One region of the Roseateles sp. GW821-FHT09H11 genome, then DNA from elsewhere that is predicted to be linked to it. Evidence: predicted binding sites of a transcription regulator. Region 1 holds the regulator's gene; the other holds the start of a gene.
The links. Region 1 encodes NrdR, which represses ribonucleotide reductase genes. Its sites were predicted from a motif close to CACNANATNTNGTG; they were not measured.

Region 1 (11,534 bases):
TCAGGCAGATCAGGCCCCGGCCATGCTTGGCCATGAAGTTGATCGCCTCCGGCGTGACGTGGTCGGCGGCGAGGACGAGGTCCCCCTCGTTCTCGCGGTCCTCTTCGTCGACGAGGATGACCATGCGGCCGGCCGCCAGCTCGGCGACCAGCTCGGGAATCGGTGAAATAGGCATGGGTGCGATTGTAGGCGGGGCGGCCCGGTGGTCGGACTCGCGGGGTTCCTCGGGAAGGTCGGGCGATCCTGGCGCTGCCAGGCCGACGCGCCCGATGCGGCTGAAGTCGATGAAGTCGATGAAGTCGCTAGGTCGATGAAGCGGCGAGCGGCCGCAGTCTCAGCCGCAGATCGCCCCCGACGGACTGGCAGTCGACCATCCGGAAGCGCGGCGCCCCGTCGAGCGTCGTCAGACCGCCCAGGTCGACCACGCCGCGGCCCTCGCCCAGCAGCATCGGCGCGACGTAGATCAGCAATTCGTCGATCAGTCCGGCCCGCAGCAGCGAGCCGTTGAGCTTGTAGCCGGCCTCGATGTGGAGCTCATTGACCTGGCGTCGGCCCAGGTCGCGGATCGCCGCGCCCAGGTCGACCTTGCCCCTGGTCGGGTCGGCGACGGAGACCAGCTCCGCCCCGCGCGACGCCAGCGCGGCGCCACGCTCGCCCGGCTCGGCCAGGGCGTGATAGATCAGCAGTTGCCCGGGCGGCGCCAGCAGGCGCGCGTCCGGGGACAGCTCCAGGCGCGAGTCGATCAACACGCGCTGCGGCTGCAGCACGGTGTCGACGTCCCGGACATCCAGGCGCGGATCGTCCTCGCGCGCGGTGCCGATGCCGGTCAGCACGGCGCCGGCACGACGCCGCCAGGCGTGGCCGTCGCGCCGGGCCTCGGGGCCGGTGATCCATTGGCTGACGCCGTTCGAGAGCGCGGTCCGCCCGTCGAGCGACGCGGCGATCTTCATCCGCACGAAGGGGCGTCCGTGCTGCATGCGGGTCAGGAAACCGATGTTGAGTTCGTGCGCCTCGACGGCGGACGGGTGGTCGGTCGGCAGCACCTCCGTGGCGATGCCGGCGGCGCGCATCCGCGCGAGGCCCTGACCGGCGACTTGCGGGTTCGGGTCGCCGAGCGCGACCACGACCCGTCCGACGCCGGCCGCGATCAGCGCGTCGCAGCAGGGCGGGGTGCGGCCATGGTGGGCGCAGGGTTCGAGGGTCACGTAAACGGTCGCGCCGCGCACGTCCTGACCCCGGGCCTGGGCATCGCGCAAGGCCATGACCTCGGCGTGGGCCTGTCCGGCGGCCTGCGTGTGCCCCTGGCCGAGCACGCGATCCTCGCCGTCGACGATGACGCAGCCCACTCGGGGGTTGGGGTCGGTGAGGCCGACCGCGTCGTGGGCCAGGCGCACCGCCTCGGTCATCCAACGGTCGTCGCGCGGCGGCGTGGAGGTGCTGGATGCGGCGGAGGCGCCGGACGCACCCGAGGCAGTGGCCGACGGCAGGCCGGAGGGCGGTTCGGGCGGCAGGGCGGGCGATCGGACGTCTTGCATGGCGCGGAGTCTAGCGGCGCGATCCCGGCGGGAGTTGCAGCAGGCCGGAGAGGGCAGGATCGGTGAGGGGGAGCAGGCTCTCGAGGGTGACGGACCGGGACCGTCCGGTGCGATCCGTCCACTGCACGCGCACCTGCACAGGTCGCAGCGGCGGCGTGACGGCGCCGGCCCCGGCCTCCGGCGCGCCCTCGTCGGCGCCGCGGTCCAGCGCGTCGGCCGCGGGCACCGCGCGGCCCGCGATGGCGAACTCGATGTCCGGTCCTTCCCATGACAGCGCGGGGGAGGGGCCGCCCGGCTGCCAGCGCCAGCGCTCGAGTTCATTGTGGGCGAGGCGCAGGGCCTGATCCTGGTGGCGTGCCTCGTCTGCGGCCACGCGCAGCCGGGCCTGCAACGTCATGAGGGCCACCGCGCCGATGGACAGCAACACCAGCGCGACCAGCGCCTCGACGATCGTGAATCCGCTGCCGATATGGCGACGGGCGCGACCGGATCGAGGATGGCGAAGGGATCGGGCAAGGGATTGGGGAAGGCACTTCATCGTGTCGGTGTCCAGCCGCCAGGGACCGGTACGAAACTGCCCATCTGTCGATGGATGCGGTAGAGGACGGCGGCGTCATGGATCAATTCGACCGAGCCCGCCTTGTCGACACGGGCATCGCTGACCACCGCCCCGCGCAGCGAGGTCGGCATGCCGGCAGGCGGGTGCCAGTCGACGCCGTCCCGCGCGTAGAGCACGCCTTGTGGATGGCCGGGAGCGGCGAGGTCCAGCCGCCCGTCGACGATCAGCACAAGCGGCGTGCCGTCGAGCGCCGACGCTGGCCATTGGGACAGGTGCGCGTCGCCGTCGATCCAGATCAGGCGGCGCCCGCGCGCCAGCGCCTGGGCGAGCGAGCCGTCGCAATCGCCGCCACAGCGCAGTCGGGTGATGGCGGGCTGGTCGCGATAGCGTCCCGGCGGATAACCGAAGACCCGGAGAAAGCTCCCCGGCCCCTCCACCAGGGCGGACGGAGGCGGCACGCGCAGGGCGCTGAGGAGCGCCAGATGCTGGGCGGACTCGGCCACGCCGATCGGGCCGTTGGAGACATCGTCGCAGTCCGTCCGGCGGTCGCTGCAGCCGCGTGCGATCAGCTTCAGCTGGCCCGGCCCACCCGCGTCGGCGAAGCGGATGCTGAACTGCGGTTGCGCTTCGCCGTCGGCGCGCGGTCCGCCCGCATCCGCGTTGCCGGAGGCGCCGCAGCGGCAGGACCAACGCAGGGGCCCGGAGTTCGCACAGGCCGGCGTTGCCGATGCGGCCGGTGCTGGCGACGCTGGCGACGCTGGCGCGGCTGGCGGCGAACCTGGCGCGTGATAGTAGCCATCGGCGCCGATCAGCAGGAATCGGCCGCGGAAGTCAGACGATGTCGCGCCGTCGACCGCTGGTCGAGCCGTCGCAGGCCGGCAGGCCTCGTCGATGGCGCCGCCGTTGAGCATGGCGACCGCCCAGGCCATGCCGGACTCGGCGGCCTCGGACGCCGTGGCGGCCCGCAGGTCGTTGGCCGCCACGCGCTGCGCCGTCGCCAACTGCCGCGCCGCCCAGGCGGCTCCCAGTGCCAGCACGCCCAGCAGCACCATGCACATCGCCAGCGTGCCCAGGCCTCGCTCGTTCCGCCGGGTCATGGGCAGGCTCCCGAGAGCGCGTGGTTGTGCAACTGGCTCAGCAGTTCGAGGTGATGGCTGACGCGCGGGTCATGCACGGCCTCGGCATCGACGGTCAAGGTCACCAGGCGCGCGGACAAGGTCGGCGGGCAGGCGCCGCCACCAGCGCCCGAGCCCGAGCCCGAGCCCGAGCCCGAGCCCGAGCCCGAGCCCGAGCCCGAATCGGAACCGGAACCGGAGGCACAGGCCGGGTCGCACGCGTCCCCCAACGGATACGCCTGCGACGCGAGTCGCACCTCCAGCCGCCGCACGCGCAGCAGGTCGGGATCCGTCAGCGGCTGGTAGCGGCCCGCGATCAACTGGTCGATCCGACCATCGTTCAAGCGGAAGCCGGAGGTCTCGCGGACGCTCCCGCCGCCGGGGGCGCTCCCGTCCCGGGCGAAGCTGTAGGTCAGGCGCCGGCCGGCGTCCTCGACCGTGAGATCCGCGTAGGGATTGCGGACCGGCGCGTCGGTATCGTCCTGCCAGACGCCGTCCTGCGCACGGTCCCAGAACGCCGCGCGACGCAGGTCGCGCAGCAGGAGTTCGGCGGTGGCGCGCAGTTCCTGCTGGACCTGCAGTTCCAGCATGAGCCGGTGGTGCTCGCCGAGCTGGACGCCCGCCATCGAGAACGCTCCGGCGAGGAGCAGGAGGCCGATCGTCAGTCCGATCATGAATTCGACGAGCGTGAATCCTCGCGCGGATCCTCGTGTCGAACTGCGAATCAAGCCTTGGCAGAGGTGGTTCGTCATGCTGGTTCCGTCACTGTGGCCAGCAGGCGTCTGCCTGCTCGACCCCTTGCTCGTCGAATCCGGTGGTGTAGACCGCGCCGAGCTCCAGCCGCAGCGTCAGCACGCGGCATCGACGGTCGGCGGACTGGCTGCCTTGCGCGACGGCCTCGGCCCGGTAGCGCGTGGCGTCGGCCTGGACGAGGCGCAGCCGATAGAGCCCGCCCTTCGTCGTCGCGGGCTGCTCGATGTCTTCGAGGCGGTCGGCGTATCGCGGGCTGCGCGAGCGGAAACGCTCCTGCGCGAGCTGGATCTCCTGCAGCGCCTCGCGCGCCTCGGCGCGCCGGCCCTTCATGACCTGATCGCGGAAACCGGGGAGCGTCAGCGCCGCCAGCACGGCAACGATCGCCAGCACGGTCAGGATCTCGATCAACGAGAAACCGCGGCGGCCCAGTGGCTTGCTTTCTCGCATGCCCGTTCGCATGTCCTTTCGCATGTTCATTCGCACGTTGGTTCGCGCTGTCATGCGGGGCTTCATCGGCGGCTTCACCGACGACGGCGTCAGCGGCGTCATCAGCGGCGTCATGCGCACCTCGGCAGGCGGTTCAGCGCGCCATCGGGCGTGCAACTGCGCACGCGGCCCGTGATGCTCACGATGTGACGGACCGTGCCGATGCTGGCGATGCGGACCTCGACCGTGCCGCTGACCGACACGGTCCCCTGGCGTCCGCTGAACAGCATCGAGGGCACGTTGGCCGTGACCTCCGGCCGTCCCCGGTCTCGCACCCAGCGCGCCTGCTTGATCGCCTGCGCGTCGGCGCGGCAGGTGGGTGGTGCATCCAGGTGGCAGTCGCAGCCACCGGCGGCGCCGGTGTGCAGCACGTAGCAGCGGCCGCTGCCGCTGACGGCGGATTCATCACCGCCGAAGCGCAGGCTCACGTTGTGCGAGCCCTGGATCGCCTCGCTGCGAGCCAGTTGGAGATCGCCGAGGACGGCCTGCGCGGCATTCGCGAGTCGCTGGCGCCAGAGCCAGTCGCGCAGGTCCGGCCCGGCGAGCAGGGCCACGAGCACGACCAGCGCGACGCTGACCAGCACCTCGATGAGGCTGATGCCGCGCGGGGCGGTGGGGCGATGGCAGGGGAACGGGGAAGCGGAGGGCTGCAAGGAAGATCTCCCGAAGAGTTGCCAGGAACTCTAGGGAGACGGCGGCCGTTGCGCTTCGCCTTCAGGAGGGAAAAGCCGGCCCGCTGAAGGGGGCCGGCTTTTGGGGGATGCTTGGGGGATGCGCGGGGGATGCGCCTGAAAAGTCCGTGAAGGCCGCGTCAATGACGCACGACTTCAGTGCCGCACACGCGCGGCGTCCCGCGACCTCAGATGTCTCGGATCAGCTGCCGGAACTCGTCGACGTCTTCGAACGAGCGGTACACCGAGGCGAAGCGCACGTAGGCGACCTTGTCGATGCGCTTGAGCTCGCGCATCACGTGCTCGCCCAGCTTGGTCGACGGGATCTCGCGCACGCCGGTGCTGAGCAGCTTCTCCTGGATGCGCTCCAGCGCCGCGTCGATCTGCTCGATGCTCACCGGCCGCTTGCGCAGCGCCAGCGTCATCGACGCGCGCAGCTTGCCCATGTCGAACTCGGCGCGCGTGCCGTCCTTCTTCACGACCATCGGCAGCGCGATGTCCGCGCGCTCGTAGGTCGTGAAGCGCTTGTCACAGGACTGGCAGCGACGGCGGCGACGCACCACGTCGCCTTCGTCGGACTCCCGGGTCTCCGACACCTGCGTGTCGCCGTGACCGCAGAACGGGCATCGCATGCGCCGCGGACTCCGCTCAGCGGTAGACCGGGAACTGACGCGTCAGCTCGGCCACCTGCTCACGCACGCGGGCCAGATTGGCCTCGTCATGCGGGTTGTCCAGCACGTCGGCGATCAGGTGGGCGGTCTTGCGGACCTGCTCCTCCTTGAAGCCGCGCGTGGTCATCGCCGGCGTGCCCAGGCGGACGCCGCTGGTCACCATCGGCTTCTGCGGGTCGTTCGGGATGCCGTTCTTGTTGCAGGTCATGTGCGCCGCGCCCAGGATGGCCTCGGCTTCCTTGCCGGTCAGGTTCTTGGGGCGCAGGTCCACCAGCATCACGTGGCTCTGCGTGCCGCCGGAGACGATGCGCAGGCCGCGCTCGATCAGCGTGTCGGCCAGCACCTTGGCGTTGGCGACGACCTGCTGCTGGTAGGCCTTGAACTCGGGCGTCAGCGCTTCCTTGAAGGCCACCGCCTTGCCGGCGATCACGTGCATCAGCGGGCCGCCCTGGATGCCGGGGAAGATCGCCGAGTTGATCTTCTTGGCGATCGCTTCGTCGTTGGTCAGGATGATGCCGCCGCGCGGGCCGCGCAGGCTCTTGTGCGTCGTCGAGGTCACGACGTCGGCATGCGGCAGCGGGTTCGGGTAGACGCCCGCGGCGATCAGGCCGGCGTAGTGCGCCATGTCGACCATGAAGTAGGCGCCGATCTCCTTGGCGATCTTGCCGAAGCGCTCGAAGTCGATGTGCAGCGAGTACGCCGACGCGCCCGCGATGATCAGCTTGGGCTTCTTCTCGCGCGCCAGCGCTTCCATCGCGTCGTAGTCGATCGCCTCCTTGGCGTCCAGGCCGTAGGAGATGACGTTGAACCACTTGCCGCTCATGTTCAGCGCCATGCCGTGGGTCAGGTGGCCGCCTTCGGCCAGGCTCATGCCCATGATGGTGTCGCCGGGCTGCAGCAGCGCGAAGAACACGCCCTGGTTGGCCTGCGAGCCGCTGTTGGGCTGCACGTTGGCGAACTCGGCGCCGTAGAGCTGCTTCAGGCGGTCGATCGCCAGCTGCTCGACGATGTCCACGTACTCGCAGCCGCCGTAGTAGCGCTTGCCGGGGTAGCCCTCGGCGTACTTGTTGGTCAGCTGGCTGCCCTGGGCTTCCATCACCGCCGGAGAGGTGTAGTTCTCCGAGGCGATCAGCTCGATGTGGTCTTCCTGGCGCCGGGTCTCCTGCTGGATGGCGGCGAAGACTTCGGCGTCGACGTTGGCGAGGGTCTGTTGGGTGCGGTCAAACATGATGATGTCGGCTCAAGGGTTGGCGCCGCCCGGCCGGCAACGCATCGGCGTGGTCGCCATTCTTCTGGAATGACAGCGACCCGGCGACGGAGGACGGAACGACGGCGGCCCAGGCGAACGGCACGGACAGCCAGGGAGATCCCCGGCCGTTCGCGCTTCCCGGTGGTGGCCCACCTCGGGCGACGCCTGTGCGGAGACCGATCCGTCTCCGGGCAGGGCGCCCTGATCGCCAGTTGCGCGAAGCCCGCAGTGTAGCCGCACCGTCGAGGGGCGCCGGGCATCTCGTGACATTGTTCCCACGGCAGAGGGGTCGCCGGCTTCGCCCAATGAGAAACGGGTTCCCGTGGAACCCGTTGATCGAGGTCGCGGAACGGCCGTTCAGCGCATGACGGCGGTCATGGCGACCTGCTCGCCGGTCGAGGCCGGCGCGGACGCCGGCTCGCGGATCGGACGCGGCGCCGAGGGGCTGACGTTGCGTCCCTGGGCGACGGCCTTCAGCAGGTCCTGCTCGGCCAGCACGCGCGAGGCGTAGCCGGTGTCGTCGGGCAGGTTGGCGGCACCGACGTAGCGGCGCAGGCCTTCCTCGAGGCTGCCGGCGCGCTGGATGCACTCCTTGAGCACCTGCACGCCGACGCGCAGGTTGGTGACCGGGTCGAAGGCGGCCAGGTTGCCACCGAAGGCCTCGTACTTGTCGTCGTGGACGCGTGTCATCACCTGCATCAGGCCCTGGGCGCCGACGGCGCTCTGGGCGAACGGGTTGAAACCGGACTCGATCGCCATGATGGACAGGATCAGCGTCGGCTCGACACGGGCGCGCTGGCCGACTTCCCAGGCTTCCTTGACCAGGCGGCTGACCGGTTCCGGCGCGACGCGGTAGCGTCTGGCCAGGTAGTTGGCCACCAGCGCCTGCTGACGGGTGAGCTCCTTCGGATCCACCGCGGTGGCGCGGGTGATCGCGTCGGGCTCGGCCATCAAGGCGAGCACGTCGCCGGAGGCCTCGACGCGCGCCTCGTGGCGCGCATTGAGCCAACCCAGCACCTGGCCTTCCAGTTGCTGGCGCAGGTCGGCCTGGCTGGCGAAGACCAGCCCGACGGCGACGACGGCGAAGCCCACCAGGGCGAGCGTGTTGTGGCTGACGACCAGGAGGCCCTGGCCGATGTCCTTGACGAAAAGCACCAGGGCGGCTTGCGCCTGGCGGGGCAGGGATAGCAGGTCTGAACGCGCTGTCATGCGACTCCTTTCTCCGACCACGCCCGGTGTGTGTCTGGCGAGCCGCTCGAAGCGTTCACTCGCGGGACACCCACCTGGGGGTGGTGATAATGGGCCGGCTCGGGCGTCGTCGACGGCTCGGAGGGCTCTCAGAGGGCTCCGGGCTCTTGATGCGACAGACGGGCGATCCAGCGTCCATTGGCAGCACACCGGCTTCGCGTCCCACAGCGAAGACCGGGATAACCCTGGGGGTCAGGGCAGGGCGCGATTCTATGGATCAAAAATAACCCGTCAACCGTATGGGCCATGTTCTTAAATACTTTTGGTTATGAAGTACCGAGATCTGCGTGACTTTATGGGCGCTTTGGAGGCCATGGGCGAGCTGCGCCGCGTGGCCGAGCCGGTGTCTCCGGTGCTCGAGATGACGGCCGTCAGCGACCTGGTCCTCAAGGCGGAGGGCCCGGCGCTGCTGTTCGAACAGCCGACCGGCTACCGGATGCCGGTGCTGGCGAACCTGTTCGGGACGCCGCGGCGCGTGGCGCTGGGCATGGGGGCCGAGTCGACCACCCAGTTGAGGGAGGTCGGCCAGCTGCTGGCGACGCTGAAGGAGCCGGAGCCGCCGCGCGGCCTGCGCGACGTGGGCAAGCTGGCGCAGATGGGCAAGGCGCTGTGGGACATGAAGCCGTCGCTGGTGAAGCGGCCGGCCTGTCAGGAGCAGGTGATCGAGGGCGACGACGTCGACCTGAAGCGGTTGCCGATCCAGACCTGCTGGCCCGGCGACGTCGGCCCGCTGCTGACCTGGGGGCTGGTGGTGACGCGGGGGCCGCAGAAGATCGCGAACCCGCGCCTGCGTCAGAACCTCGGTATCTATAGACAGCAGTTGATCGGCAAGCGGCAACTGATCATGCGCTGGCTGGCGCATCGCGGGGGTGCCCTGGATTTCCGCGACTTCGGCATCGCGAATCCGGGACAGCCGTTCCCCATCGCCGTGGCGCTCGGCGCCGACCCGGCGACGACGCTGGGCGCGGTGACGCCGGTGCCGGACACGCTGTCCGAATACCAGTTCGCCGGCCTGCTGCGCGGCTCGCGGACCGAGGTCGCCGACACGAACGTCGGCGAGGCCGGCCGCATGCTGCAGGTGCCGGCGACGGCGGAGATCGTGCTCGAGGGCCACATCCCGCCGGCGGCGCCGGGCTTCACCGGCCACAGCGAGGACGGCATCCCGCTGAAGGAGAAGGGCGGCTACCTGCACGCGCTGGAAGGTCCCTACGGCGACCACACCGGGTACTACAACGAGCAGGACTGGTTCCCCGTCTTCGAGGTGAACCGGATCACCCAGCGCGACGGCGCGATCTACCACTCGACCTACACCGGCAAGCCGCCCGACGAGCCGGCGGTCCTGGGCGTGGCGTTGAACGAGGTGTTCGTCCCCATCCTGCAGAAGCAGTTCCCGGAGATCGTCGACTTCTATCTGCCGCCTGAAGGCTGCAGCTACCGGATGGCGGTCATCTCGATCAAGAAGGCCTATCCGGGCCACGCCAAGCGGCTGATGTTCGGCCTGTGGAGCTACCTGCGCCAGTTCATGTACACGAAGTTCATCGTGATCGTGGACGAGGACGTCGACATCCGCAGTTGGCAGGACGTGATCTGGGCGATCACGACGCGCATGGACCCGGTGCGGGACACGACGCTGGTCGAGGGCACGCCGATCGACTACCTGGATTTCGCCTCGCCGGTCAGCGGGCTGGGCGGGAAGATGGGCCTGGACGCGACCAACAAGTGGCCGGGCGAGACGCCGCGCGAATGGGGCCGCGTGATCGAGATGCCAGCCGAGCAGAAAGCCCGTGCGGCGGATCTCTATCAGCGTTTGTTCGGGGGCTAGGAAATTACGGGTTCCCGGGCAACACGGCTTGAAAGGACCGGGAGGCGGACCTAAGGTTGTCTGGCCTTTCCGGCACTTCCTCTGGCGCAGTCTCTGCGCGCCAGGAGCCCTGCGGCAAATCGCCACGGAGCCCCAAAGGCGGCTGGTCCGCCCACCCCTTCCTCGTCCGGCACGCCCGGCGCGGAGGGGGTTTCTCTTTGGGCCGTCAATGACCGCCGACGTAGCCCAGCCATTCGTAACCCAGATAACGCGCCCGCGAGATGCCTTCCTGCGAGGGCAGCAGGTCGCGCCATTCGAACCCCGGCAGCGCCAGGCCGAGCGGCGCGGGGAACACCTCCACCTCCGCCGGCAGCGCCTCGCGGAAGGCCCGCAGCGCGCGGCGCATGTGCACGTCGTGCGTGACCAGCACGACGCGCCGGATCGGCTGCCCGCGCAGCAGCTCGGCGGTGAACTGAGCGTTCTCGCGCGTGTCGGTGGCGCGGTCTTCCTTGGCCGCGAGCGTGAAGCCGAATTCCTGCGCCGCGGTGCGTTCGGCCAGCGCTGCTTCGGTCATGCGTTCGTCCGAGGCGTCGCGTGGCGTGCCGCCGGTGAACATCAGCGGGATGCCGGTCCGTCGCGACAACCAGATCCCGTAGCGCAGCCGCTCGATCGACAGGGCCTTGAGCTGGGCGCCGCCGTATTCCGGCATCAGCTTGCGGGCGCCGCCGCCGAGCACGACGATGAGGGTCTCCTTGGGCGGGACGTCCTTCAGGCGCTCGACCCGCACCGCCTGCTGCGGCCCCAGCAGACGGTCCTGCAGCCACAGCGCGCCGAGCTCGGTGCTGCCGACCCAGACGGCGATCAGCCCGGTCGCGAACAGCGCGCCGGAGAGCCAGCGGCGGCGGTGCCGCAGCCACCACGCGAGCAGCAGCAGCGGAAACGCGCCGGTGGGCGGCAGCAGGAAGGCCGCGACCGCATGTATCAGGTCGTTCATCGAGAGCCGGGGATGGGTGTCAGGTGTTGAGGCCCGCCAGCATAATCAGCTTCCTTGACGACTCGTCCGGGTTTTGCCGGCTGTTCCCGTGTTCTTCTCTGCTCTTCCCGTCTGGCCGCGACGCGCGCTGCGTGTGTTCGTGGGTCTGGTGCTCTTCGTCGTCGCGTTGCTGCTCGTGGCCTGGGTGGCGCTGCCGATGTGGATCGAGCGGGCGGGCGTGCGCATCGCTTCGGAGCAACTGGGGCGTCCCGTCACGCTGGGTGGGGCCAGCTTCACGCCGTGGCGGCTCGCGCTCACGCTGGACGAGCTGAAGATCGCCGGTCCGACGGCCGGCGCGCCGCCGCTGTTCGAGGTCCAGCGCGTGCGCACGGTGCTGTCGCCGCGATCGCTGTGGCATCTGGCGCCGGTGCTGTCGTCGCTGACGGTGGCGTCGCCGCGGGTGCGCGTCGCGT
Region 2 (11,534 bases), on a different contig from region 1:
CATGACCATCACGTCGTCCCACAGGCCCAGCTTCTTGAGGTCGCGGACCAGGTGCTCGTTCACCACGGTGAACTCGCCCGACAGGTTGGACTTCACCGACAGGTTGCCGAAGCAGGGCTCGATCGATGCGTCGACGCCGATGATGTTGGAGATCGTCGCCGTCGGCGCGATCGCCACGCAGTTGCTGTTGCGCATGCCGTCGCGGGCGATCTTGGCGCGCAGCGCGTCCCAGTCCAGCGTCGACGAACGGTCCACGTCGACGAAGCCGCCGCGGGCTTCGGCCAGCAGGTCCAGCGAGTCGATCGGCAGGATGCCGCGGTCCCACAGCGAACCGCGATAGCTGCTGTAGCGGCCACGTTCGGCGGCCAGCTCGGTCGAGGCCCAGTACGCGTGGTAGCAGACGGCTTCCATCGAACGGTCGGCGAACTCCACCGCGGCGTCGGAGGCGTAAGGCACGCGCAGCTGGTACAGCGCGTCCTGGAAGCCCATGATGCCCAGGCCCACCGGACGGTGGCGCAGGTTCGAGTCGCGCGCCTTCTTGACCGCGTAGTAGTTGATGTCGATGACGTTGTCGAGCATGCGCATCGCCGTCGACACCGTCTTCTTCAGCTTCTCCTGGTCGATGTGGCCGTCCTTGACGTGCTGCGCCAGGTTGACGGAGCCGAGGTTGCAGACCGCGATCTCGTTGTCGTTGGTGTTCAGCGTGATCTCGGTGCACAGGTTGGACGAGTGCACCACGCCCACGTGCTGCTGCGGGCTGCGGACGTTGCAGGCGTCCTTGAACGTGATCCAGGGATGGCCGGTCTCGAACAGCATCGTCAGCATCTTGCGCCACAGGTCGCGGGCCGGCATGCGCTTGTAGAGCTTGAGCTCGCCGCGGTCGACCTTGGCTTCGTACGCCTCGTAGGCGGTCTGGAAGGCCTTGCCGAACAGGTCGTGCAGGTCCGGGCAGGTCGACGGGCTGAACAGCGTCCAGTCGCCGCCCTCGATGACGCGCTTCATGAACAGATCGGGAATCCAGTTCGCCGTGTTCATGTCGTGCGTGCGGCGGCGGTCGTCGCCGGTGTTCTTGCGCAGCTCGAGGAATTCCTCGATGTCCAGATGCCACGTCTCCAGATAAGCGCAGACGGCGCCCTTGCGCTTGCCGCCCTGGTTCACGGCGACGGCCGTGTCGTTGACCACCTTCAGGAACGGGACCACGCCTTGCGACTTGCCGTTCGTGCCCTTGATGTGCGAACCCAGCGCGCGGACCGGCGTCCAGTCGTTGCCCAGGCCGCCGGCGAACTTCGACAGCAGCGCGTTTTCCTTCAGCGCTTCATAGATGCCGTCCAGGTCGTCGGCCACCGTCGTCAGGTAGCAGCTCGACAGCTGCGAGCGGCGCGTGCCGGCGTTGAACAGCGTCGGCGTGGAGCTCATGAAGTCGAAGGTCGACAGGACTTCGTAGAACTCGATGGCGCGGGCTTCGCGGTCGATCTCGCCCAGGGCCAGGCCCATCGCGACGCGCATGAAGAACGCCTGCGGCAGTTCGATGCGGGTGCCGTCGACGTGCAGGAAGTAGCGGTCGAACAGCGTCTGCAGGCCCAGGTAGTCGAACTGCAGGTCGCGTTCGGCCTTCAGCGCGGCGCCCAGCCTGGCCAGGTCGTACTGCTGCAGCTTCTCGTCGAGCAGCTCGGCCTGCACGCCCTTCTTGATGAAGCCGGGGAAGTAGTCGGCGTACTTGGTGGCCATCTCGGCCTGCGTCGCGTCCTCGCCCAGGATCTCGCGGCGGATCGTGTGCATCAGCAGACGCGCGGTGGCGCGCGTGTAGCCGGGGTCCTTCTCGATCAGCGTGCGGGCGGCCAGGATGGCGGCCTTGTAGACCTCGTCGATCGGCACGCCGTCGTACAGGTTGCGCTTCGTTTCGGCCAGGATCGGGTCCGGCTTGACGTCGGCGCCCAGGTTCTCGCAGCTCGACGCGATCAGCGCGGCCAGCTTGTTCAGGTCGAGCGGAACGCGCACGCCGTTCTCGGTCACCGAGATGCCGGACTCCAGCACGGCGGCCTGCTGCTGTTCACCCTGGCGGGCACGCTCCTGCGTGCGGCGCTCGCGGTACAGCACGTAGGCGCGCGCCACTTCATGGTGACCGCCGCGCATCAGCGCCAGCTCGACGTGGTCCTGCACGTCCTCGATGTGGAAGGTGCCGCCGGCCGGACGCGAGCGCAGCAGGCCGCGGGTCACGGAGTCGGTCAGCGCGTCGACGGTCTCGCGCACGCTCGCGGAGGCGGCGCCGCTGGTGCCGTGCACCGCGAGGAACGCCTTCATCATCGCCACCGCCACCTTGCTCGGCTCGAAGTGCACCACCGCGCCGTTGCGGCGGATGATCTGGTGCTGCGGGAAGCTGGCCGAAGCGGCGGCGGACTCGCGGGGAGCCTGCGCCAGGCCCGTTTCAGCGGTCGGTGTGGCGGCGACTGTCTGCATGGGATCCTCGTTCTGGTCTGGAAAACAAAAAATGCTGCGCCCGGCCCGGCTTTTCCGAAGGGCCAAACGATCAGGGGGTCAGGTGGTGCTCGCGATGCTGAAGATGCGCCTTGGCTTGGTGATTCCGCTCCTCCGGCTGGGGGGCCGGCACTGCGGACAAGACTTCTGATGGAGCATTCATCGCCGTGTTTGCGAAGTCAGCAGGATAGCATGCAAAACACTATATCTAGTGGTCTCCGGACCTTCAAGGAACTAGCGGTAGCGTCCTCCCCGCTTGACGTCCGCCACCCGCTGGGCTAGCCGGAAGACCTGACCCCGCACATGCCCGATGGATTCGCACATCGCGTCCGGAGCGCCAGGATCCACGCGGGCTGGCGGACCGAATGCGCTGCGAACGCCCATGGTTGCTGCGCTTGCGACGATGGCAATTCGATGACGACTTCGCAGGGTGTCCCTGGGGGCTAGGACAAGTCCGATGAGGACCTTCCCTGAGTCGCCACCTGCGGTGGGGTCATGGTCGCAATGCGCGCAGAAGACAGTCGGGGTCAGGACTCGTCGCCGCCGATCGAGATCGCCAGGCGCGCCATGCGGTAACGCATCTGGCGCAGCGACAGACCCAGGCTCGCGCCGGCCGCCGTGCGGTTGTTGCGATGGCGCTCGAGCGCCCGCAGCAGGATCTGCTTCTCGACTTCGTCCAGGTAGGCCGCGAGATCGGACGGGAGCGGTGCGCCGCCGCCGGCCTCGGCCGGCAGCACAGCCGCCAGCGACGGATCCATGCTGCCGAAGGCAGGATCGACCGGCGCGTCGTCCGGGCCCAGCACGCTGTCGGGCAGACCGAGATCCGCGAGATCGATGCCATCGCCGCTGGACAGCGCCAGCGCGCGATGCAACAGGTTCTCCAGCTCACGCACGTTGCCGGGGAAGCTGTAGCGCGACAGGGTCGCCAGCGCGGCCGTCGTCAACACCGGAACCGGCGCGACGCCCGCGTCGGCGGCGATGCGCAGCAGGATCCGCGCACTGATGGGCGCCAGATCCTCCATGCGCTCGCGCAGCGGCGGGACGCGGATCTGGATGACGTTGAGCCGGTAATACAAGTCCTGCCGGAAGCGACCGCCCGCCACCTCCGCCGCCAGGTCCTTGTGCGTGGCGCTGAGCAGACGCACGTTGACGGGGATCTCGGCCACCGCGCCGACCGGACGCACGGAACGCTCCTGCAGCGCGCGCAGCAGCTTGGATTGCATCGCAATCGGCAGGTCGCCGATCTCGTCGAGGAACAGCGTGCCGTTCTGCGCGGCCTGGAAGAAGCCCTCGCGGTCCTCGCTCGCGCCGGTGAATGCGCCCTTGCGATAGCCGAAGAATTCGGCCTCCAGCAACTGCTCCGGAATCGCGCCGCAGTTCACCGCGATGAACGGCTGCGGACGGCGCGCGCTGACGTCGTGGATCGCGCGCGCGACCAGTTCCTTGCCGGTGCCGGACTCGCCGTTGATCAGCACCGGCGCCATGCTGCGGGCCACCTTCTCGATCAGTTCTCGCACCTGCCGCATCGGTGCCGAATCGCCGACCAGCCGCTCCAGCGCCGAGGTCGACCCAGTCAGCGGCGGCGCGGGGCGCGGGGCCTTGCGCCGTTCCGGCGTCCCGGGCCTGGGTGCATCCACCGGGGGCAGCACGTCGAAGGTGGCCGGCGCGGTCGGAGCGAACGCGTCGGTGTCCGCATCGGTGTCGGCGGCGGCGGCAGCAGCGGCTCCGCGCGAGGCGCCACCGGACAGGCCACCAGCCACGGCGGGCGGGGCCGACGAGAAGGGCCTCGGCACCGTGCCTTCGGTCTTGGACGCGCGCCCCAGCGCCGACGCGACCACCATGCGGAACTGGCGCAGGTCGACCGGTTTGGTCAGGTAGTCGTACGCGCCGGCCTTGAGCGCCTCGACCGCGTTCTCGGCCGAGCCGTAGGCGGTGATCACCAGCGCGCGTTCGCTGCGGCCCTGCTGCTCGAGCCAGCGCAGGATGTCCAGCCCGCTGCCGTCGGGCAGCCGCATGTCGGTGATGACGGCGTCGTAGCGGCGTGAACCGAGCAGCTCCAGCGCATCCTCGACGGTGCCGGCGCTGTCCAGCGTGAAGCCCTCGCGCAGCAGCGTCATCTCGTAGAGGGTGCGCAGGTCGGGCTCGTCGTCGACGACCAGCAGGCGGGGATCAGCGCTCATGGAGTTCGGTGTCAGGGAAGTAGGAGTCCGGCCCCGCGGACGGGATCGAGGCCAGCACGCCGGCCGGCGTCGCCGGCCGCGGCAGCAGCACGCGGAATTCGTTGGCTTCGGCATCCGCCGGGCCGCCGGTGGGCGCGGCATGGCGGTGGTAACTGATGCGGGCGCCGTAGCGCTCGCACAGCTCGCGGCAAATGTACAGGCCGAGACCCGACCCACGGCTGCGCGTCGAGAAGAAGGGCTCGAACAGATGTCGTTCGACTTCCGGCGGGATCGCCTCCGCGCGGCTGAACACCGACAGTCGCACCCACTCGTCCGACTCGGCCAGTTGCACGCGCAGAGCGCCGGGCCCGGGCCGGGCGTGGCGCAGACCGTTGTCCAGCAGGTTGATCAGCACGCGACGCAGATGCTCGGGCTCGAAGCTGATGAGCAGGCCGTCACGCCAGATCTCGATGCGCAGCGGACTGGCGTCGCCTTCGGGCAGGCGTTGCGTCGCGGCCCAGTCGGCGCAGTACTCGCGCACCAGCGGCGCGGCGGCCAGCGTCAGCGACACCGGCGCGATGCCGGGCGCGACCTCCATCACGTCCTCGACCAGCCGCTTGAGCCGCTCCACGTTGGAGCTCACCATGCGGGTCAGCGGCTCCAGCCGCGGGTCGTCCGCGAGGTCCTCGGCCATCAGCGCATTGGCCTGTGCGATCGCGGTCAGCGGATTGCGGATCTCGTGCGCGATGCCCGCCGACACGCGCCCCATCGCGGCGAGCTTCTCCTGGCGGTTGCGGGCCTCGAGCATCCGGTTGTCCTCGAGGAAGAGCACGCACAGGTCGTCGCCGTCCACCGGCCGCTGCGTGAAACGCATCCGCGCGCGCAACGAGCGCTGCTTGCCGCGGCCGAAGTCCAGCAGCAGGTCGCGGCCGGACTCGGGCCAGTGCTCGCCGCCGAAGGCCTTCTCGATGGCTCGCAGCAGCGGCTTCCAGGCCGGCGTCGTGTCGAGCCGGAAGGCGCCGGAGCGCAGCGCGGCGCCCTCCGCCAGCAACGCGCGCGCCGCCGGATTGGCGGTGCGCACCAGCCCGCGGCGGTCCGCGACGAGGACGCCCTCCTCCATCTCCTCAATGACCAGGCGGTTGAGGTCGGCCTGCTGGCGGGCGTACTCGAGGCTGCCGCGCGCGGCGCGCTCCTCGCGTGCCAGGCGGGACGCGATCTCGTTGGACAGCAACGTGACGACGAACAGCCCGCAGCCCAGCAGACCCGCCTGGCTGATGCGCAACGCGCCGTCGCGATCGCTCAGCACGGCCCAGCCGGAGAGCGTCAGCAGCACCAGGCTCGGCAGCGCGGCGCAGCCCAGCGCCCGAAGGCGCGGCAAGAGCGCCCCGGCCATCAGCGCCGGCATGAAGAACAGCGCGCCGTAGGGTCCTCCGGGTTCCTGCAACTGCAGTCCCGTGAACAGCAGCAGGTCGGCCCCGATGCTGACCAGGAACTGGCGCGCGCTCAGGCCCGCGCGGTCCTTGGGCGGCGCTTCGCCGCCGCCGAACCAGCGCGGCAGCAGCCACGCAAGCACCGTCTGCACGCCGTAGATGAGCGCCAGCAGGGCGACCCAGCCCGTCGGCCGCGCGCCCATCAGGCCGGCCAGCGATTGCGTGGCCAGCAAGGCCAGGCCGAGCGCGGCGCGCGCGCCCATGAAGGCACGGTACAGCCGCTGGATGGTGCTGGCGCTGATGGCGCCGCGGGCCTCGTTGGTGGCCATGCGCGCTCCGGCGGTCAAGTCCCGGCACCGCCGCCGCGGGCGCGCTCCGCCTCGGCCACGTCCAGACGCGCTTCATGGGCGGCGCGATGCGCGACGCTGCAGAACTGGCCGCCGCGACCCGGCACCGCCTCGCCGGCAGGCAGGTGCGTGCCGCATTCGGCGCAGCTCACCATGGACTCGAGTTCGCGCGCGGACGGCGCGGGCGCCGGTGCGGACGGCGGAGGCGCGGTCGGGCCGCGCTCCTCGCGCGAGGCCGGCCGCCCGCGCTTGAAGCCGAGCATGAAGGCGACCACCGCCAGCAGGACGATCCAGAAGAGCAGCTTGATCACGATGAGGGCGTCGGGAGGATCGAGGAGAGGAACACGGGGGCGATCTGCGATCAGACCGGCGGACGTTGCAGCACGACTTCCAGCACGAAGCGCGAACCGGCGTAGGACAGCAGCAGCAGCGCGGCGCCGAAGTACAGCCACCGCGTGGCGCGCCTGCCGCGCCAGCCGAAGACGCGACGTCCGGTGAGCAGCCCGGTCAGCACGATCCAGCCAAGCACGGCGAACAAGGTCTTGTGGTCCCAGCGCCATTGCGGCGTGAAGGCCACGCCCAGCAGCAGGGCGATCGACAGCACGACGACACCCGCCCCCACGAACTGGAAGGTCAGACGTTCGAGCCGCAGCAGCGGCGTGCCGAAGGCAGGCGCGCCCTGCCCCTTCTGCGAACGCATCTGGCGCTCGGCGCGGTTGAGCATCACCGCGTGCATCACCGCGACGCCGCACAGGCCGTAGGACGCCAGGCCCATCGCCCAGTGCAGCGGCGCCAGCGGCGAGCCCGCCTGCGGCCGGTATTCGCCGGGGAAGGCCCAGGCCACCATCATGACGACCAGCCCCAGCACGCTGAGCAGCCGCTGCGCCGACGGAAGCGGGAGGAAGCGGCTCTCGACCAGATAGACGCCGATCATCAGCCAGATCGTCATCGACAGCGACGGCGCGAACCCGAAGCGCGCGGCATGACCGCCGTTGACCGGCTCGGCCCCGATGCCGCCGATGTCCACGACCAGCGCGGCCAGGTGCAGCAGCCACGCCAGGACCAGCACCGCGCGCCAGGTGCGAGGCCGCCGGTGGGCGAAGACGGCGGCGGCGGCATAGGCCAACGCCCCGGCGGCGCTGAGGGCGGCGAGGAGCAGGCCGCTGGGCTCGGCGGAGGCGGACGATAAAATCATCCGCAAAGTGTAATGAGGCGCGCCCGCTTGCGCGGCGCCGAAACGATGGCATCCACCCTGACCGATCGACTGAGCCGGCTCGTCAAGACCATGCGGGGCCAAGCCCGCATCACCGAGTCCAACGTGCAGGACATGCTGCGCGAGGTACGCATGGCGCTGCTGGAGGCCGACGTCGCGCTGCCCGTGGTGCGCGACTTCATCGCCCGCGTGAAGGAGAAGGCGCTGGGCCAGGAGGTGGTCGCCTCGCTGAATCCGGGCCAGGTGCTGGTCTCGGTGGTCCACAAGGAACTGGCCGCGACGATGGGCGAAGGCGTCGCCGACATCAACCTCGCCGCGCAGCCGCCCGCCATCATCCTGATGGCCGGCCTGCAGGGCGCCGGCAAGACGACGACGACCGCCAAGCTCGCCAAGCACCTGACCGAGAAGCGCAAGAAGAAGGTGCTGACGGTCTCCGCGGACGTGTACCGCCCCGCCGCGATCGAGCAGCTCAAGACGGTGACCAAGCAGGCGGGCGCCGAATGGTTCCCGTCGGCGCCGGACCAGAAGCCGCACGACATCGCGCTGGCGGCGCTCGATCATGCGAAGCGCCACTTCTTCGACGTGCTGCTGGTCGACACGGCCGGCCGGCTCGCGATCGACGAGGCGCTGATGGCCGAGATCCGCGACCTGCACGCGACGCTCAAGCCGGTGGAGACGCTGTTCGTCGTCGACGCGATGCAGGGTCAGGACGCGATCAACACCGCCAAGGCCTTCAAGGAAGCGCTGCCGCTGACCGGCATCGTGCTGACCAAGCTGGATGGTGACTCGCGCGGTGGCGCGGCGCTGTCGGTGAAGCAGATCACCGGCGCGCCGATCAAGTTCGCGGGCGTGTCCGAGAAGATCGACGGCCTCGAGGTCTTCGACGCCGACCGCCACGCGGGCCGCGTGCTCGGCATGGGCGACATCGTCGCGCTGGTCGAGGAAGTCCAGAAGGGCGTCGACGTCGAGGCAGCGCAGAAGCTGGCCGAGAAGCTCAAGTCCGGCGACGGATTCGACCTGAACGACTTCCTCGCGCAGATCTCGCAGATGAAGAAGATGGGGGGGCTGTCCGGCTTGATGGACAAGCTGCCCACGCAGATGACCGCCAAGGCCGGCCAGCCCGACATGGACAAGGCCGAGCGCGACATGAAGCGCATGGAAGGCATCCTCAACGCCATGACCGCCAAGGAGCGCCGCCAGCCGTCGCTGCTGATGGACGGCAAGTCCAAGGCCAGCCGCAAGCGCCGCATCGCCGCGGGCGCCGGCGTCCACATCCAGGAAGTCAACCGCCTGCTCAATCAGTTCGACCAGATGCAGGGGATGATGAAGAAGATGAAGGGGGGCGGGCTGATGAAGATGATGAAGAAGATGGGCGGGCTCAAGAACCTCATGGGCGGCGGAGGCGGCGGGTTCCCGATGTGACCGTCAGTCACCAATGACAAGGGCTCCAACACGGAGCCCTTTTCTTTTGCTGCCTGCTTGGTTCGGCGCGCTGGCCGGCGAGTCATGGGGCCCCGGCGGCAAGCGCCGAAACCCCACGACTCACCGTCCCCAACCATCCCCGTCCTTCGACGGTTTTGCGACCGGGGACTTCGGTCGTTACTCCAGCAGCGCTTGCGCGAACTCGCGCGCGTCGAAGGTCTGCAGATCCTCGAGCTTCTCGCCGACGCCGATGAAGTACACCGGGATCGGACGCTCGCGCGCGATCGCCGCAAGCACGCCACCCTTGGCCGTGCCGTCGAGCTTGGTGACGATCAGGCCGGTGAGGCCGAGCGCGTCGTCGAAGGCCTTCACCTGCGTCAGCGCGTTCTGGCCGGTGTTGCCGTCGACGACCAGCAGCACTTCGTGCGGCGCCGTCTCCTGGGCCTTGGCAATCACGCGCTTGATCTTCCTGAGCTCCTCCATCAGGTGGAGCTGCGTCGGCAGGCGGCCGGCGGTGTCGGCGATGACGACGTCACAGCCGCGCGCCTTGCCGGCGACCACGGCGTCGAAGGTCACCGCGGACGGATCACCGCCCTCCTGGCTGACGATCTGCACGCGGTTGCGGTCCGCCCAGACGGCGAGCTGCTCGCGCGCCGCCGCGCGGAAGGTGTCCGCCGCGGCCAACAGCACGTTGGCCTCGGCATCGGCCAGGTGGCGCGTGAGCTTGCCGATGCTGGTCGTCTTGCCGGCGCCGTTGACGCCGACCACCATCATCACCGTCGGCGAGTGCTCGCCGATCACGAGCTGACGTTGCAACGGCTGCAGCAGCTCGGTCAGCGCGTCCACGAGCAACTGCCGCACGGCGGCCGGCTCGGTGGCCTTGGCGTCTTTCACGCGGCGCTTCAGGTCCTCGAGGAGGAACTCGGTCGCCTTCACGCCCGCGTCGGCCATCAGCAACGCGGCCTCCAGCTCTTCATACAGCGCGTCGTCGATCTGCGTGCCGGTGAAGACCTGGGAGATGCTGGACCCGGTCTTGCGCAGTCCCTGGCGGAGCTTGTCCATCCAGCTCTTGCGCGGCGCCACCTCGACGACCGGCGGCGTCACAGGCGCCGGTGCGGGAGCGGGAACAGGCGCTACGGTGGGTGGAAGCTTGGGCTGCGTCGGCGCTGCAACCGGAGCCAGAGCAACGGGTGTCGGTGCCAAGACCGGAGCGGGCGCTGGCGTTGGCGATGAGGTCAGGGTTTGCGGCGCTGCGGGCGCAGGGGCCGGGACCGGCGATGGCACAACGGCCGAAGCCGAAGCCGAGGCCGAGGCCGGCGGGGGCGCCGTATCGACGACAGGCGCCGCTTCGGGAGCGGGGGCCGGCGTGGGTTCGGCGGAGCCGAAGCCCAGTTTTTTCTTGAGGAAGCTGAACATGGAGGGGGTCGAGTGGGACTCGCGCGCCGAACTGTCGATGCCGTGATCGGCGGGGCTTGCATTGTCTGCGAAAACTTTGCTATAGTCGCTGTCTTCGCAAGGCGCTTTAGCTCAGCCGGTTAGAGCGACGGAATCATAATCCGCAGGTCCGGGGTTCGAATCCCTGAAGCGCCACCAAATACGAAACCCCGCAGAACGCAAGTTCTGCGGGGTTTTCCGTTTGGGGTCGCCGTTTGGGGGTCGCCGGATCGGTGTCTCCAGCACCCATCAGCGACAAGGGGCCATCGCGTCGCGACGGCCCCTTCCCTTCATGGTCAGTCACTCAATGACTGATCAACGGCAACTCAATTGCAGCTCAAGGTCGCGTAGTTCTTCCCCGCTCCCGCCACGGTGAGCAGCTTTTGCTTCACGCAGGCCGGCGCGTGCACCGTGTACGCATACGGGATCCCTACCGGGAAGTTCGCCGTCGTCACCCAATCGGTCGCGTCGCGCGACGGGCTCGAACCACTGGCCACCCATTTGATCCCGTAGGTCGCGAAGTCGGCCGGGCTGCGCACGTTGTTGTTGCGCAGTTCCCAGTAGCCGATCGACGAGCTGTCCCGCGAGGTCACCGGGTTCTGTGCGTTCTCGAAGTAATTGCCTTCGATCAGCGCATACGCCCCCATCCGGATGTTGGCGCCGGAGGTCAGCACGCCCGAGTACAGGTTGTTGTACAGGTGCGTGTAGCCCCCGCGCTGCAGCGGCAGCCGCGAGCCGACGTTGCTGTACACGTTGTGGTGGAAGGTGATGTAGCGGTCGCTCGCGTCGCTGTCGCTCGAGCCGATCAGGCCGACCTTGTGGTGGTCGTGGAGGTAGTTGTACGAGTAGGTGATGTGATGCGCACCCGCCTTGCTGTCGATGAGGCCGTCGAACTCCAGGTCGCCGGCGCCGGAGCATTCGGCCGTCGAGCTGAACAGCGTGTTGTGGTCGATCCAGACGTAGCCCGGGAACTTGCCGCTCTGGCCTTCGATGCCGATGGCATCGATGGATCCGGGCAGCAGCCCGATCGTCATGTTGCGGATGATGATGTTGG

Region 2: a site for NrdR is predicted at 2,676-2,689, ahead of AC07PR_RS18260 (ribonucleoside-diphosphate reductase subunit alpha). Genes of this name have one in related genera too.

What each region holds. Positions count from the first base shown of each region.
Region 1 is NZ_JBWKOA010000001.1:908,700-920,233, reverse strand. It holds gene ribBA (bifunctional 3,4-dihydroxy-2-butanone-4-phosphate synthase/GTP cyclohydrolase II) at 1-175, opposite strand, end outside; gene ribD (bifunctional diaminohydroxyphosphoribosylaminopyrimidine deaminase/5-amino-6-(5-phosphoribosylamino)uracil reductase RibD) at 303-1,406, opposite strand; gene AC07PR_RS03670 (type IV pilus modification PilV family protein) at 1,546-2,073, opposite strand; gene AC07PR_RS03665 (hypothetical protein) at 2,070-3,191, opposite strand; gene AC07PR_RS03660 (PulJ/GspJ family protein) at 3,188-3,961, opposite strand; gene AC07PR_RS03655 (type IV pilin protein) at 3,972-4,523, opposite strand; gene AC07PR_RS03650 (GspH/FimT family pseudopilin) at 4,520-5,101, opposite strand; gene nrdR (transcriptional regulator NrdR) at 5,308-5,751, opposite strand; gene glyA (serine hydroxymethyltransferase) at 5,768-7,018, opposite strand; gene AC07PR_RS03635 (lytic transglycosylase domain-containing protein) at 7,397-8,248, opposite strand; gene AC07PR_RS03630 (UbiD family decarboxylase domain-containing protein) at 8,556-10,109, shown strand; gene AC07PR_RS03625 (YdcF family protein) at 10,315-11,082, opposite strand; gene AC07PR_RS03620 (DUF748 domain-containing protein) at 11,171-11,534, shown strand, end outside.
Region 2 is NZ_JBWKOA010000005.1:283,623-295,156, forward strand. It holds gene AC07PR_RS18260 (ribonucleoside-diphosphate reductase subunit alpha) at 1-2,457, opposite strand, end outside; gene AC07PR_RS18265 (sigma-54-dependent transcriptional regulator) at 3,003-4,655, opposite strand; gene AC07PR_RS18270 (sensor histidine kinase) at 4,645-6,393, opposite strand; gene AC07PR_RS18275 (PP0621 family protein) at 6,408-6,722, opposite strand; gene AC07PR_RS18280 (cytochrome C assembly family protein) at 6,773-7,606, opposite strand; gene ffh (signal recognition particle protein) at 7,652-9,046, shown strand; gene ftsY (signal recognition particle-docking protein FtsY) at 9,224-10,462, opposite strand; tRNA gene AC07PR_RS18295 (tRNA-Met) at 10,563-10,639, shown strand; gene AC07PR_RS18300 (pectate lyase family protein) at 10,807-11,534, opposite strand, start outside.